2 regions of the Sphaerisporangium aureirubrum genome follow, and region 2 is predicted to be linked to the other one. Evidence: riboswitches for the same ligand, from Rfam matches in the RefSeq annotation. Region 2 holds a riboswitch; the other holds the start of a gene.

Region 1 (8,013 bases), on a different contig from region 2:
TGTCCGCTCCGGTCGCCGCGGCGTCCTCGGTGGCGTTCACCGACGCCTTCCTCGGCGACAAGCTCGGCTGGCGGGAGATCACCGCCGCGGGCTCCGGGGTCGGCCTGGCGCCGTCCGGCGTCCCGGCCACCAGCCCCACCGGCGTGCTGCGCCGCTATCCCGACGATCTGCTCGCCGACCCGCTCGACCAGCGCTCGGTCACCCTGCGGGTGGCCGGCGCGCCGTCCTCGGGGACCGCCCCCGACGGGGGTCTCGCCGGGCCGGGCGGGATCTCCACGGCCGGCGGGTTCGGTCTCCCGGGTCCTCTCGGGGACGGGCTCGCGGCGCTGGACCGCACCTTCACCGGCCTGGTCGGCGGCTCCTCGCTGACGGTGCCGCTCGGCCTGCTCGCCGTGCTGCTCGCGGTGGTGCTGGGGGCCGGGCACGCCTTGATCCCCGGCCACGGTAAGACGATCATGGCCGCCTATCTGGCGGGGCGGCGCGGACGGCCGCGGGACGCGTTCGTCGTGGGCGCCACCGTGACCGCCACCCACACCCTGGGTGTGCTCGTGGTGGGCCTGCTGATCAGCGTGTTCTCGTCGCTCGCCGGGGAGTCGGTGCTGTCCTGGCTCGGCCTGGCCAGCGGCGTCCTGATCGCCGTCATCGGCACCCGCCTCTTCGTCTCGGCCCTCCGCAACCGCGCCAACCCCGTCGCCTTCGGGCACGGTCACGGACATGGGCACGGTCACGGGCATGGCCACGGACACGGTCACGGGCATGGCCACGGACACGGTCACGGGCATGGCCACGGACACGGTCACGGGCATGACGACGCCCGGCCGGGACGGGCGGGGTTGCTCGGGCTCGGGGTGGCGGGGGGCCTGGTGCCGAGTCCGTCGGCGCTGATCGTGCTGCTCGGGGCGGCGGCGCTCGGCCGTACGTGGTTCGGCGTCGCCCTGGTCGTGGCCTACGGCCTCGGCATGGCGGCCACGCTCACCGCGACCGGCCTGCTGCTCGTGAAGCTGGCCTCACGGCTGGACCGCCTGGCGTCCGCCCGCCAGGGCCTCGCCGCCAAGATCGCCGGGTTCACCCCGATGGGTACCGCGACGATGATCGTCGTGCTCGGCGGCGGCCTGGCCCTGCGCAGCCTCACGGCGGCCTTCTGACACCTCCGGTGCCCCGGGCCCCACCGGGGCACCGGAGGGACGGGTCAGCGGCGGCCGCCGTACTCGCGGCGGATCTCCTTGGCGGTCTCCATGATCTCGTCCTTGGTCCGCAGCAGCTTGGCCTCGGCCTCCTCGGTGCGGGCCTCGGCGGCCATCGTCCGGTTGCCGGTGCTCGATCCGAACCGGCGCTTGGCCCGGGCCTTCAGTTCGCGCAATCTCAACCTGTCCATGAGACCCATCGGACTCCGCCTTTCATAGAGTGCCCCTCCCCACTCCCCCGGAGAACGGGAACCATGCGCAGGACGGTGAACGGGTGTCAGGCGAGGAAGGCGCGCAGCAGCGAGGCGGTGGCGTCCAGGTGCTCCACCACGGCGCGCCGGGCGGCCTCGGGATCCCCGGCCAGGATGGCGTCCACCATCGCGACGTGCTGCGCGGCGGCGTGGTCGATGTTGGGCCCGAGCACCGGGATCGCGTTCAGCAGGTCGGTGACGCGCAACCGTGCGTCCGCCGCGGCGGCGGCCAGCAGCGAAGACCCCGTCAGCTCGGCGATGGCCAGGTGGAACGCGGTGTCCAGCCGCCGGTAGTCCCCCGGGGCGGCCTCGTTGACGTCGGTCAGCCGCCGCCGCAGCAGGTCCCGCTGATCGGGGGTCAGCGCGGTGGTGGCCAGCACCTGCGCCGCGCCGCACTCGATGGCCATCCGGAACGTCAGCGCGTCGGCCAGCTCCCCCGCCCCCATCTCGATGACGGCCCTGCGCAGGTCGCCGTGCCCCGGCCGGGGCGTCTCGTAGACGACGAACGCCCCGCCGTACCGTCCGCGCCGCACGTCGAGGTAGCCGGCGTCCTGGAGGGCGCGGATGGCCTCGCGCAGGGTGACGCGGCTGATGCCGAGCTGGGCGGCGAGCTCACGCTCGGGGGGAAGTTTCTGGCCCGGCGCGACCACGCCGAGCTTGATGGCCTGTAACAGCCGCTCGACGGTCTCCTCGAAGGCGTTGCCGGCCCGGACCGGCCCGAGAAGCGCGACGAGCTGCGGTTCGCTCATCACGTCCCCCTCGCACCCGATGCCAATGGTTCGAGATTAGTCCTTTTCGTCCCTGGAACGCGCCGGACCGTTGACGCGGGGGCACTGCTGGTGCTTGCATGCCGCCAATGGTCTGTTTCCAGACTTTTGACGGAAGGGAGCGCCGTGCTCACCCTCGACGAACTGCGTGACGATGTGGCCGCCGGACGGGTGGACAGCGTGCTGCTGGCGATCGTCGACATGCAGGGACGCCTCCAGGGCAAGCGGCTGTCCGCGCGGTACTTCCTTGCGGAGGTGCTGGAGCACGCCGCCGAGGGGTGCGACTACCTCCTCGCCGTGGACATCGACATGAACACGGTCGGTGGTTACAGCATGTCGTCCTGGGACCGGGGGTACGGCGACTTCGTCATGCGACCCGACCTGGACACGCTGCGCCGGGTGCCCTGGCAGGAGGGCACCGCCATGCTGATGGCCGACGTGGTGTGGGAGAACGGCACGGGGGTGCCCGTCTCGCCGCGCCAGATCCTGCGCGGGCAGATCGCCCGGCTCACCGAGCGCGGCCTGGCGGCGTACGTCGGGACCGAGCTGGAGTTCGTCGTGTACAACGACAGCTACGAGAGCGCCTGGGGCAAGGCCTACCGCGACCTGTCCCCCGCCAACCTGTACAACGTCGACTACTCCCTGCTCGGCGGCGCCCGCGTGGAGCCGTTGCTGCGCCGCATCCGGCTCGGCATGGAGGGGGCGGGCATGTACGTCGAGTCCGCCAAGGGCGAGTGCAACCTCGGGCAGCACGAGATCGCGTTCCGGTACGCCGAGGCGCTGACCACGTGCGACAACCACACGATCTACAAGAACGGCGCCAAGGAGATCGCGGCCCAGCAGGGCATGTCGATCACGTTCATGGCCAAGCCGAACCAGCGGGAGGGCAACTCCTGCCACATCCACATCTCGCTGCGCGACACCGGCGGCGGGCCGGTGATGGCGGGCGACGGGCCGCACGGGCTGTCCAAGACCGGGGAGCACTTCATCGCGGGACAGCTGGCCGCGCTGCGCGAGCTGACGCTGATGTACGCGCCCAACATCAACTCCTACAAGCGGTACGTCGAGGGCAGCTTCGCCCCGACGGCCGTCAAGTGGGGCGTGGACAACCGGACCTGCTCGATGCGGCTGGTCGGGCACGGGCACTCGCTGCGGGTGGAGAACCGCGTGCCCGGCGGCGACGTCAACCCTTATCTGGCGGTGTCGGCCCTGATCGCCGCCGGCCTGCACGGCGTGGACAACGAGCTGCCGCTGGAGGAGCCGTACGGCGGCAACGCCTACTCCTCCGGCGCGGACCGCGTGCCCGGTACGCTGCGGGACGCCCTGGCGTTGTGGCAGGGCTCGAAGATCGCCAAGGCCGCGCTCGGCGAGGAGGTCGTCGAGCACTACGCCAACAACGCCCGGGTCGAGCTGGCCGCCTTCGACGCGGCGGTCACCGACTGGGAGCTTTTCCGGGGATTCGAGCGGATGTGAGATGAGGATCGTCAATCCGGCCACCGAGGACGTGCTGGCCGACGTCGAGCTCGCCGACGTGGCCGAGACCGACCGCGCGGTGGAACGGGCCAAAGCCGCGTTCCCCGCCTGGCGGGACGTGGCGCCCGGCGACCGCGCGCGGCTGCTGCGGCGCTTCGCCGACCTGGTCGACCGGCACGCGGACGAGCTGGCCGAGCTGGAGCTGGCCAACGCCGGGCACACCGTGGGCAACGCGCGGTGGGAGGCGGGCAACGTCCGCGACGTGCTGCACTTCTACGCGGGGGCGCCCGAGCGCAACCACGGCAAGCAGATCCCGGTGCCCGGCGGGGTGGACATCACGTTCCACGAGCCGCTCGGCGTGGTCGGGGTGATCGTGCCGTGGAACTTCCCCATGGTGATCATGACCTGGGGCGCCGCGCCCGCGCTCGCCGCGGGCAACACCGTCATCGTCAAGCCCGCCGAGTGGACGCCGCTGACGGCCCTGCGGCTCGCCGAGCTCGCCCTGGAGGCCGGCCTCCCCGAGGGGGTGCTCCAGGTGCTGCCTGGGGCAGGGGAGGTCGCCGGGGCCAGGCTCGCCGGCCACCCGGACGTCGCCAAGATCGTGTTCACCGGTTCCACCGAGGTGGGCAAGCAGATCGCGGCCGCGGCGGCGGCCACCGTCAAGCGGGTCACCCTGGAGCTCGGCGGCAAGAGCGCCAACATCGTGTTCGCCGACGCCGACCTGGAACTGGCCGCGGCCTCCGCGCCGGGGGCGGTCTTCGACAACAGCGGGCAGGACTGCTGCGCGCGGTCCCGGGTGCTCGTCCAGCGGCCGGTGTACGAGGAGTTCCTGGAGCGGCTGGAACGGGCCGTGACCGCCGTCATCGTGGGCGACCCGCGCGACCCCGGCACCGGCATGGGACCGCTGATCAGCGCCGAGCACCGGGACCGGGTGGCGTCGTACGTGACCGGCACGCCGCGCTTCCAGGGCACCTGCCCGGCGGGCAAGGGGTTCTGGTTCCCGCCGACCGTGCTGACGCACGACTCGCTGGACGAGCGGGCGTTCACCGAGGAGATCTTCGGGCCGGTGGTCAGCGTGGTGCCGTTCGACGACGAGGGGCACGCCGTGCGGATCGCCAACGACACCCGGTACGGTCTGTCGGGTTCCATCTGGACCCGGGACGTCGGGCGAGCGCTGCGGGTGGCCCGGGCCGTCGAGGCGGGGAACCTCTCCGTCAACTCCCACTCCTCGGTGCGGTACTGGACGCCGTTCGGCGGCTACAAGGAGTCGGGGCTCGGCCGCGAGCTCGGGCCGGACGCACTGGCCGCCTTCACCGAGACCAAGAACGTCTTCATCGCTCACTGAGATCTAGGAGATGGATCCGATATGCAACGTCTGCTGGACCGCGTCGCCGTGATCACCGGCGCGGCTGGGGGCATCGGGCTCGCCACCGCGCGCCGCTTCGCCGAGGAGGGCGCCAAGGTCGTGTGCGCCGACCTCGACGAGGAGGGCGGCGCCAAGATCGCCGACGAGGTCGGCGGCCTGTTCGTCCGGGCGGACGTCACCAGCGAGGAGGACGTCGCCCGCCTGTTCGAGATCGCCGCCGACACCTACGGCAGCCTGGACATCGCGTTCAACAACGCGGGCATCTCCCCGCCCGACGACGACTCCATCCTCACCACCGGCATCGAGGCGTGGCGCCGGGTGCAGGAGGTCAACCTCACCAGCGTGTACCTCTGCTGCAAGCACGCCATCCCGTACATGCGGCGGCAGGGCAAGGGCTCGATCATCAACACCGCGTCGTTCGTCGCGGTGATGGGCTCGGCCACGTCCCAGATCTCCTACACCGCGTCCAAGGGCGGCGTGCTGTCCATGACCCGCGAGCTCGGCGTGCAGTTCGCCCGCGAGGGCATCCGGGTCAACGCGCTGTGCCCGGGGCCGGTCGACACCCCGCTGCTGCGCGAGCTGTTCGCCAAGGACCCCGAGCGGGCGCAGCGGCGGCTGGTGCACGTGCCGATGGGCCGGTTCGCCGAGGCGTCCGAGATCGCGGCGGCCGTCGCGTTCCTCGCCTCGGACGACGCCAGCTTCATCACCGGGGCCGAGTTCCTGGTGGACGGCGGCATCTCCGGCGCCTACGTCACCCCGGTCTGACGTGGGCGCCTACCGGCCGATCATCGGCATCACGTGCTACGTCGAACCCGCCGCTTTCACGGTGTGGCAGATGACCACCGCGCTGCTGCCGTACAACTACGTCGAGCGGGTCGCCGCGGCGGGCGGCCAGCCGGTCATCGTGCCGCCGGCGGGCGACCCCGCGCCGCTGGTGGAACGGCTGGACGGCCTGATCGTCGCCGGGGGCGGCGACCTGGACCCCGGCCGGTACGGCGCGGAGGCGCACGACAAGACCGGCTACGTGCGCGAGTTCCGCGACGAGGCGGAGTTCGCGCTGGTCGGCGCGGCGCTGGCGGCCGGGCTGCCGCTGCTCGGCATCTGCCGGGGCATGCAGGTGCTCAACGTCCACCTCGGCGGCACCCTGCACCAGCACCTGCCCGAGGTCGTCGGCCACGGGGGCCACGCGCCCGCGCCCGGCGAGTTCGGGAACATGCCGGTGCGGGTGACGCCCGGCAGCACGCTCGCCGACGTACTCGGCGGCGGCACGTCCGACGCCGCGCACTACCACCACCAGGCGGTGGACCGGCTCGGCGACGGGCTGACGGTGTCGGCGACCGCCGAGGACGGCACGGTGGAGGCCGTCGAGCTGGCCGGGCACCCGTTCGCGCTCGGCGTGCAGTGGCACCCCGAGACCGGCCCCGACGGCCCCCTGTTCGAGGCCCTCGTGGCCTCGGCGGCGCCCGCCCGGCATTGGTAAGGTGGGCCGGAACACCGGTGACCCCGTGCGGGAGAGTGCCCTGACATCCGGTCAGGGCCCCTGAAGGAGCAAGTCCTCCCACGAACCTCACAAGGCAAAGGACCGCGCGGGTCAGGTGGCCTCTGGAAAGTGGGTCCCCGCTGCGCGTGGGACCTCGCCGAAGGTGAAAGTCCGGCAAAACCCGGGCGAAACTCTCAGGCACCGATGACAGAGGGGGAGGATGCTGTCATCCAACCCTGCCTGAGGTGCGCATCATGTCCAGATCTACACCGCTCCGCGAGGTGCACGAGAGCCTCGGCGCGACGCTCACCGACTTCGCGGGCTGGCTCATGCCGCTGCGGTACGGCAGCGAGTCCGCCGAGCACAACGCCGTGCGCAAGGCGGCGGGGCTGTTCGACCTGTCCCACATGGGGGAGATTTTCGTCACCGGGCCGCAGGCGGGCGAGGCGCTCGACCACGCCCTGGTGGGCCACCTGTCGGTGCTGGAGCCCGGCCGGGCCCGGTACACCATGATCTGCGCGCCGGACGGCGGTGTGCTGGACGACCTGATCGTCTACCGTCTGCCCGACGGGGAATACATGGTCGTGGCCAACGCCTCCAACTACCTCCGGGTCGCCGCGGAGCTCACCGCGCGGGCTGAGGGCTTCGACGCCGAGATCGACGACCGCTCCGAGCAGTACGCGCTGGTGGCCGTGCAGGGCCCGCGCGCCGCCGAGATCGTCGCCTCGCTCACCGACACCGACCTGTCCGGCCTCAAGTACTACGCCGGTCTTCCCGGCGTCGTCGCGGGCTTCGAGACGTTCGTCGCGCGCACCGGCTACACCGGGGAGGACGGCTTCGAGCTGTTCGCCGCCGCCGCGGACGCCGTGCCGCTGTGGCAGGCCGTGGCCAAGGCCGGGGAGCCGCACGGCCTGCGTCCCGCCGGGCTGTCCGCCCGGGACACGCTGCGCCTGGAGGCCGGGATGCCGCTGTACGGCAACGAGCTGAACGCCGGCCTCACCCCCTTCGACGCCGGCCTCGGCCGCGTCGTCAAATTCGGCAAGCCGGGCGACTTCGTCGGTCGCGCCGCGCTCGCCCCCCTCAAGGACGTCCCCCCGCGCCGGCGCCTGACCGGCCTGGTCGCGCGGGGCCGCCGAGTGCCACGCCACGGTTACCCCGTGGTCCTCAGCGGAGACGGCACCGTCGTTGGAGAGGTCACCAGCGGCGCCCCGTCCCAGTCACTCGGCAAGCCGATCGCGATGGCTTACGTGGACACCGACGTGTCCGACGGCCTGGCGGTCGACATCCGTGGTAGCCATGAACCGGTCGACGTGGTTGACCTGCCTTTTTACCGGAGGAGCATGTGAGCAGCATTCCCGAGGAGCTCAGCTACACCAAGGAGCACGAGTGGGTGGCCGGGGTTGACGACGGCCTGGTCGTGACCGTGGGGATCACGGCCTACGCCGCCGAATCCCTCGGCGACGTCGTCTTCGTCCAACTCCCCGAAGCCGGC
Region 2 (8,013 bases):
GGCGCCGCCGGCCAGGCCGAGGAGGCCGCCCACGAGCTGTCCGGCCGGCTGCTGGAACTGCACGCCGCCCTGGTGAGAGGCGCCCTGCGCGGCATTCTGGGCCGTTGACCGAGGCACCCGGACATTTCGGGGTGCGAGGATGTTACGTTGAGGTTTGCGGCGATGGTCACGCCGCGAGCCGTGAGCCGCGAGGGAGCAGGCCTGAAGCGGGCCGGCGACCAACGAGACGGAGCCGCCTGTGTTGCAGATGGAGGTCGTGGGGGTCCGGGTGGAGATGCCCTCCAACCAGCCCATCGTCCTGCTCAAGGAGGCGAAGGGCGAGCGTTATCTGCCGATCTGGATAGGGATGACCGAGGCCACGGCCATCGCTCTCGCACAGGCCGAGGAGCCGCCGCCGCGGCCGCTCACGCATGACCTGTTCAAGGACGTGATCGAGGCGCTCGGCGTCCGGCTGCAGACGGTCAACATCGTCGCGCTGCGCGACGGGATCTTCTTCGCCGACCTGGTGTTCTCCAACGGCGTCGAGGTCAGCGCGCGGCCGTCGGACTCGATCGCGCTGGCCCTGCGGACCGGCGCGGGCATCTTCGCCAGCGAGGACGTGGTCCGCGAGGCGGGTGTCATCATCCCCGACGATCAGGAGGACGAGGTCGAGAAGTTCCGCGAGTTCCTGGACACGATCACACCGGAGGACTTCGGTCGCGCCGGTTAGTCATATCGGGCATTTACGCTTCACGACGCGCCGAGCGGGATCGTTGACTGAGCATGCCGCCGGTCCTACGGTGCAAGGGAACCCACGGTTGTAATTCACGAACCCCCAGATCAGACCGTGGGATGAGAGAAAGCCGGAGGTCCGCAGTGGCGGTCAGCAGCGGCGAGGGCAAGTCGGCCGGCCAGCGCGATCGGGCTCAGCGTCAGTCGGCACGTGAGCGCGCGGGCGAGCAGGGCCTGCTGTTCGGCGAGCGGCCCGGGTCGCTCCCCGCCGACGTGGGCTACCGCGGCCCGACGGCGTGCTCGGCGGCCGGCATCACCTACCGGCAGCTGGACTACTGGGCGCGCACCCAGCTCGTCGAGCCGTCCGTGCGCCCCGCGCAGGGCTCGGGCTCGCAGCGGCTGTACAGCTTCCGCGACATCCTGGTGCTCAAGGTCGTCAAGCGCCTGCTCGACACCGGCGTGTCCCTGCAGCAGATACGCACCGCCGTCCAGCACCTGCGCCAGCGCGGCGTCGACGACCTCGCGCAGATCACCCTGATGAGCGACGGGGTCAGCGTCTACGAGTGCACCTCGGCCGACGAGGTGATCGATCTTCTGGAGGGTGGGCAGGGCGTGTTCGGCATCGCCCTCGGCGGGGTGTGGCGCGAGGTCGAGGGATCTCTCGCCGAACTGCCGGGGGAGCGTGCCGAGCCGGCCGACCGGGACCCTTTCGCCGAACACCCCGGTGACGAGCTGGCCCAGCGCAGACGGGCGCGCCGCACAGGCTGAGGGTGGGGTAGGGGTAGCCCCTCACAAGGGGCGGGACGGTACCATTGGCGTGAAGCTTTCGACCCTGCGCGGGAGAGTCCCGGGCGCGGGCCGGTTCCGTGCTCCACGCGGCGCCGGCATGTGACCCGGGCGCCGAAGGAGCAACCTCCCCGGAATCTCTCAGGCCCATGTACCGCGCGGGCGAGGCAACTCTGGAAAGTAGGCGTGCCCGCCAGGCGTGCCTCACCGACGGTGCAAGCCCCCGTCAGGGGGTGAAGCTCTCAGGTCGTGACGAGGAAGTCGCGCTGACAGAGGGGGAGAACCGGCGATTCAGCGCGCCCGCTCCCAGCCACTTCCAGGAGGGCCTCATGACCGATCGGTCCCCGCTCCGCGACCTGTCCGCACCGCCGTTCGTGACCCGGCACGTCGGTCCCTCCGACGACGAGCAGGCCCGCATGCTCCAGGCCATCGGGTACGCCTCCACCGCCGACCTGATCGCGCTGGCGGTGCCCGGCGCGATCCGCGCCGAGGCCCCCCTCGACCTGCCCCCGGCGGCGAGCGAGACCGAGGCCATCGCCGAGCTGCGGCGGCTGGCGGGGCGCAACCAGGTGCTCACCTCGATGATCGGGCTCGGCTACCACGACACCGTCACCCCCGCGGTGATCCGGCGCAACCTGCTGGAGAACCCCGGCTGGTACACCGCGTACACGCCGTACCAGCCCGAGATCTCGCAGGGCCGCCTCGAGGCGCTGCTCAACTTCCAGACCATGGTCGCCGACCTGACCGGCCTGGACGTGGCCGGTGCCTCGCTGCTGGACGAGGCCACGGCCGCCGCCGAGGCGATGACCCTGGCCCGCAGGGCCGGGCGCGCCCCGGGCGCGACCTTCGTGGTGGACGCCGACGCGCTGCCGCAGACCAAGGCGGTGCTGGCCACCCGGGCCGAGCCGCTCGGCATCGAGCTGGTCGAGGCCGACCTCACCGGCGGCCTGCCCGAGGGCGAGCTGTTCGGCGTGCTCGTGCAGTACCCCGGCGCGAGCGGCAGGGCCGCAGACTTCCGCGCGGTCGCCGAGCAGGCCCGCGAGCGCGGCGCCCTGGTGGTGGCCGCCGCCGACCTGCTGGCCCTCACCCTGCTGGAGGCGCCCGGCGCCCTCGGCGCCGACATCGCGGTCGGGTCCACCCAGCGCTTCGGCGTCCCCCTCGGCTTCGGCGGGCCGCACGCCGCGTACATGTCGGTGCGCGAGGGCCTGCAGCGGCAGATCCCCGGCCGCCTGGTCGGCGTGTCGCGGGACGCCGACGGCCACCCCGCCTACCGGCTGGCGCTGCAGACCCGTGAGCAGCACATCCGCCGCGAGAAGGCCACCAGCAACATCTGCACCGCCCAGGTGCTGCTCGCCGTGATCGCCGGCATGTATGCCGTCTACCACGGCCCCGACGGGCTGCGGCGCATCGCCCAGCGCGTCCACCGCCACGCCGCCGTACTGGCCGCCGGGCTGCGCGGCGGCGGGGTCGAGATCGTGCACGACGACTTCTTCGACACCGTGCGGGCCCACGTGCCCGGCCGGGCCGCCGAGATCGTCGCGGCCGCCGCGGACCTCGGGGTCAACCTGCGGCAGGACGGCCCCGGCCACGTGGGCGTCACCTGCGACGAGACCACCACGGCCGACCATCTGCGCGCGGTGTGGAAGGCCTTCGGGTGCGACGGCGCGGTGCTGGACGACCTGGACACCGCCACCGCCGACGCCCTGCCCTCCGGCCTGCTGCGCACCACCGGCTACCTCACCCACCCGGTGTTCGGCGCCCACCGCTCCGAGACGGCGATGCTGCGCTACCTGCGCAGGCTCCAGGACAAGGACATCGCGCTCGACCGCTCCATGATCCCGCTGGGCTCCTGCACGATGAAGCTCAACGCGACCACCGAGATGGAGCCCATCACCTGGCCCGAGTTCGCCGGCGTCCACCCCTACGCGCCCGCCGCGCAGGCCAAGGGCTACCTCGAGCTCATCGGCGACCTCGAGCGCTGGCTGGCCGAGGTCACCGGGTACGCCGCGGTGTCGCTCCAGCCGAACGCCGGCTCCCAGGGCGAGTTCGCCGGTCTGCTCGCCATCCGGGCCTACCACAAGGCCAACGGCGACGAGGGCCGGGACGTGTGCCTGATCCCGTCCTCGGCGCACGGCACCAACGCCGCGAGCGCCGTGATGGCGGGCATGCGGGTCGTCGTGGTGGCCTGCGACGACCAGGGCAACGTCGACGTGCCCGACCTCGTCGCCAAGATCGGCAAGCACCGGGAACGGCTCGCGGCGATCATGGTGACCTACCCGTCCACGCACGGCGTGTACGAGGAGACGATCACCGAGATCTGCGAGCTGGTCCACCAGGCGGGCGGGCAGGTCTACGTGGACGGCGCCAACCTCAACGCCTTGGTCGGCCTGGCCAAGCCCGGCTGGTTCGGCGCGGACGTCTCCCACCTGAACCTCCACAAGACCTTCTGCATCCCGCACGGCGGCGGCGGCCCCGGCGTCGGCCCTGTGGCCGTCCGCGAGCACCTCGCGCCGTACCTCCCCGGCCACCCGGGGACCGAGAGCGCCGTCGGCCCCGTCTCGGCCGCCCCGTACGGCTCCGCCAGCATCCTGCCCATCTCGTGGGCGTACGTCCGCATGATGGGCGCCGACGGCCTGAAGGCGGCCACCGAGCAGGCCATCCTCTCGGCCAACTACCTGGCCCGCCGCCTGTCCCCGCACTACCCCGTCCTGTACACCGGCCGCGAGGGCCTGGTGGCCCACGAGTGCATCGTCGACCTGCGCCAGATCACCAAGGAGACCGGCGTCACCGTCGACGACGTGGCCAAGCGCCTCATCGACTACGGCTTCCACGCCCCCACGATGTCGTTCCCCGTGGCGGGCACCCTGATGATCGAGCCCACCGAGAGCGAGGACCTCGCCGAGTTGGACCGTTTCTGCGACGCCATGATCGCCATCCGGGGTGAGATCACCAAGGTCGCCGAGGGCGCCTACGACCGCACCGACAACCCCCTGCGCAACGCCCCCCACACCGCCGACTCCCTGCTCGGCGACGCCTGGGAGCACCCCTACAGCCGCGCGGAGGCGGCCTATCCAGTCCTCTCGCTGCGCGACGCCAAGTACTGGAGCCCGGTCCGGCGCATCGACCAGGCCTACGGCGACCGCAACCTGGTCTGCGCCTGCCCCCCGCTGGAGGCGTACGAGGACTAGTCCCGGCGGACCCGGTGAACCGGCCCGGTCCCCGTCACGGGGCCGGGCCGCGGTCAGATCGTGATCGGGAGGCTGCGGTCGAGTCCGGTGATGCGCAGGACGCGGGACATCTGCGGGCGCGGCGACCTCAGGGCGAAGGCGACGCCCCGGGCCCGGGCGCGGTGCTGGACGCCGACCAGGACGGCCAGGCCGGAAGCGTCGCAGAACGACACCTCCGACAGGTCCACCACCAGCGAGCCGACGGTGGAACGTAGCGCGCCGAGCAGGCGGCGCCGCAGCGCCTCGCTGGTGAAGATGTCGATCTCACCGGTCAGGCGCACGATGTTGGGGGCCGGCTGACTGATCCCGCTGGGCGGGGCGATGTCGATGACGGTCATGGGGTCTCCTATCGGAGCAGAGACAAGACTAGGCGCCTGCCGGCCGGAGATCGGTCGGCCGCCAGAAGGGGCGGTCCCGGACCGCTCGATCCGGCCGGCAGGCAGCACGGGGTCATGCGCCCCGGTCACGGCGTGCACGCGGTGACCGGCGGGGATGAGCGGCCCGGCGCCGGCGACGTGCGAGGTGGTCACGCGCGGACCCACGCTCCGTACAGAGCAGTACGTGGGCCCGGCACGGGCTTGACGACGAGCAGGACCGGGAAGTCCGCGACCGGCTCGACGGCGGCGGCGGTCAGCGGTCCGAGCTGGGAGAGGAGAGTCGGCGTCATGGTCGCCTGGCCTTGTCCGGCCCCTCGTCGGGACCGAAGTCGTTTATCGCCGCGGGCGACGCCGACCTGAATGCCAACGCACGAAGTGTCCTCGGTGCCAACAGCGTACCTCACCGCGCTGTGCGGACTCCGGAGCGTGCTGTGGCGACCGGCGGGTAGGGAGGCCATGTCGTCACTTCCCGGTGACGAGCCATACGGAGACCGGGGCATCACCCTCGGAACCCGGGCGGGATCGGCATAATGGTCGCGGCGTGGCGGCACGGCGGCGTGCGCCGGTGGATGCCCCTATCCGGAGATGAGGTCGCTCATGGCGGCGCGCGAGGTGCAGTCCGGGCGGCCGATCGACGACGCGCGCAGGCGGGCCGAGAGCGGTGACCTGGACGGTGCCGCCGAGATCTTCGCGGAGCTGGTGGCCGACGACCACGAGGCCGACCGTGCGCAGGCCGCGGTGGGTCTGGCCGTGGTGCTAGAGGAGCGGGGCGACGTCACCGGGGCACGGGCCGCGGCGCGGACCGCCCTGGCCACCGGGCATCCCGAGTACGCGGCCCAGGCGGCGTGCCACCTGGCCCGGGGGTTCGAGCGCGATCTGCTGCCCGACCAGGCCCGTGCGGCGTGGCAGGCCGTGATCGGGCTCGGGACACCCGCGTACCTCCCGGCGGCGCACATGGCGCTGGCCCGGCTCGCCGCCGGGCGGGGCGAGGACGCCGAGGCCGAGTCCGCGCTGCGGGCGGCCCTCGCCACCGGCGACCCGAAGATCGGATCCCGGGCGGCTCAGCACCTCGCGGAGTACCTTCTCGCCGAGGGGGCGCCCGGGGAGGCCGCCGACGTGTTGCTGACGGCCCTGGAGCTGCCGCAGGTCGCCGACTCCGGCCGGCTGCGCGTGCTGCTCGGCATCGCCCACCTGGACATGGCCTGCGCGGAGCTCGCCGCGGCGGCCGAGACCGCCGAGGACGCCGACAGCGTGGCCCTGGCCGTCGAGCTGCTGGCCCGCACCCTGCCGCTGCGCGGCCGGGACGACGACGCGGACGCGGCCTGGACCTACGGCCTCGACCACCCCGACCCGGCCGTGGCCGAACAGGTCGCGCTGCGCCTGCACCGCGACGACCCCGGAGAGGCCCCCGGCCCCGAGTCCCCCGACGCGTAGCCGGCCCGCTCGCGCGGGTCCCGGCACACGGCCTGGACGTCCCCGTGACGGCACCCGCTACGCGTACCCCCGATGGTCGCGGCGGCGGGTGTCAGCGGCTGCGGCGGCGGCCGAGCGCGGCGGCGATGTTGACGACGACGATGCCCGCCCAGGCGAGGAACAGCCCCGCCGGCCCCGCCTGCGTGGCGGCGATGGCGGTCAGCGGGATGCCGATGCCGAGCGAGCCCAGCGCGATCGGGATCATGCCGTCGCCCTGCTGCTTCTGCTTCTGCGGTGGAGGCCCGTACTGGGGGACGCCGTGCGGCCCAGGCGGTGGCGGCCCGTGGCCCGTCTGCGCCGCCACCTCCGCACGCACCCTGGCTTGGATGGCGCCGTCGACCTTTTCGAGGAACGACTCGACCAGCGCGCTCTCATACTCGGGGCCGAGGTCGCGGCGGGCCTCGACAGTGGCGCGAAGCTCGTCGCGCGGCAGGGATGAATTCTCCGGCACGGTCCTAATCTGACATAGATTCATTTCCCACGGCATCCCCCCCGAGGACTAGAGGCATCGTCCCCCGGTACCGAACATGTCTCAGCGCAAGCAGGCGGGAATACGCGGCCGCAGCGCGCACAACGCCTCAGGGTTGACCGGCTTCGGCGCGGCGAGCTTGGGAAGGGTGAGCACGGCCGCGACCCGCGGGTGGTCGGACATCCCGGCGGGCGGGCAGTACGGCCCGCCGTACACCCCGTCGTAGCTCAGCGCCTTCATCGGCGGGCGCGGCAGGATCAGGTCGATGCGGTCCCCGCAGTGCGGCTGTCCGTCCGGGCCCGGGAACACCGACGGCGCGGTGTCCGCGGCGTCCAGCAGGGGCCCGCCCTTGGCGATCACCAGGCTGTCGTCCCCGTTGAAGTCCCCGACCACGACCACGTGCCCCCGGTACGGCGTGACCAGCACGTCCTTCACGTATTTGGCCTGCGCCGCCCGCCACGCGGTCCGATCCAGCTTCTGCGGGGCATAGTCCCCCGACAGGTGGGTGTTCACGATCCGCACCGGCTGCCCGTGGACGTCCGCCGTGGCGGCGAGGATCCACACCGGCCCCCCGCAGTTGATCCCGAGCACGCACCCCGGCTTGGGCCCTTCGAGCCGCCGCACGTCCGACAGCGGATGGCGCGAAAGGATCGCCTGGTCGGGCACGCCGGCGGCCGATCCCACCGTGTGGTACGGGAACCCGGCCGCGTGCGCCAGCCGCTCCGCCTCGCTCGCGTCCGCCACCTCCTGCAGTCCCACCACGTCGAACCCCCGCAGCGCGGCGGCCATCGGGGAGATCCGGACGTCGAATCCCGGAAGCCCGCCGGCCCGCGCCGTGTCGTCGTTGCCGAGGATGTTCAGCGTGGCGACGCTCAGCGTCGCCTGCCCCGCCGGTGCCGCCGGCGGGCCCGCCGACAGCACCTGGCATCCGAGGGTCACCGGCTCCCGTGGTCCCTTGTCGACGGCCTGC

Evidence for each region. A riboswitch is a leader RNA that binds a small molecule or an ion and turns the genes downstream of it on or off. The one in region 2 is predicted to bind glycine.
Region 1: another riboswitch for glycine. It lies ahead of gcvT (glycine cleavage system aminomethyltransferase GcvT); the one in region 2 lies ahead of gcvP (aminomethyl-transferring glycine dehydrogenase).

What each region holds. Positions count from the first base shown of each region.
Region 1 covers NZ_JBHSRF010000061.1:49,847-57,859, forward strand. The annotation lists gene ACFP1K_RS29920 (nickel/cobalt transporter) at 1-1,145, shown strand, start outside; gene ACFP1K_RS29925 (hypothetical protein) at 1,190-1,375, opposite strand; gene ACFP1K_RS29930 (FadR/GntR family transcriptional regulator) at 1,462-2,184, opposite strand; gene ACFP1K_RS29935 (glutamine synthetase family protein) at 2,329-3,675, shown strand; gene ACFP1K_RS29940 (aldehyde dehydrogenase family protein) at 3,677-5,020, shown strand; gene ACFP1K_RS29945 (3-oxoacyl-ACP reductase) at 5,042-5,806, shown strand; gene ACFP1K_RS29950 (gamma-glutamyl-gamma-aminobutyrate hydrolase family protein) at 5,808-6,521, shown strand; glycine riboswitch at 6,540-6,636, shown strand; glycine riboswitch at 6,637-6,742, shown strand; gene gcvT (glycine cleavage system aminomethyltransferase GcvT) at 6,776-7,867, shown strand; gene gcvH (glycine cleavage system protein GcvH) at 7,864-8,013, shown strand, end outside.
Region 2 covers NZ_JBHSRF010000018.1:14,284-22,296, reverse strand. The annotation lists gene ftsR (transcriptional regulator FtsR) at 1-108, shown strand, start outside; gene ACFP1K_RS15335 (bifunctional nuclease family protein) at 239-709, shown strand; gene ACFP1K_RS15330 (MerR family transcriptional regulator) at 856-1,479, shown strand; glycine riboswitch at 1,539-1,664, shown strand; glycine riboswitch at 1,665-1,780, shown strand; gene gcvP (aminomethyl-transferring glycine dehydrogenase) at 1,827-4,685, shown strand; gene ACFP1K_RS15320 (STAS domain-containing protein) at 4,739-5,062, opposite strand; gene ACFP1K_RS15315 (hypothetical protein) at 5,251-5,391, opposite strand; gene ACFP1K_RS15310 (tetratricopeptide repeat protein) at 5,699-6,535, shown strand; gene ACFP1K_RS15305 (hypothetical protein) at 6,627-7,025, opposite strand; gene ACFP1K_RS15300 (endonuclease/exonuclease/phosphatase family protein) at 7,107-8,013, opposite strand, start outside.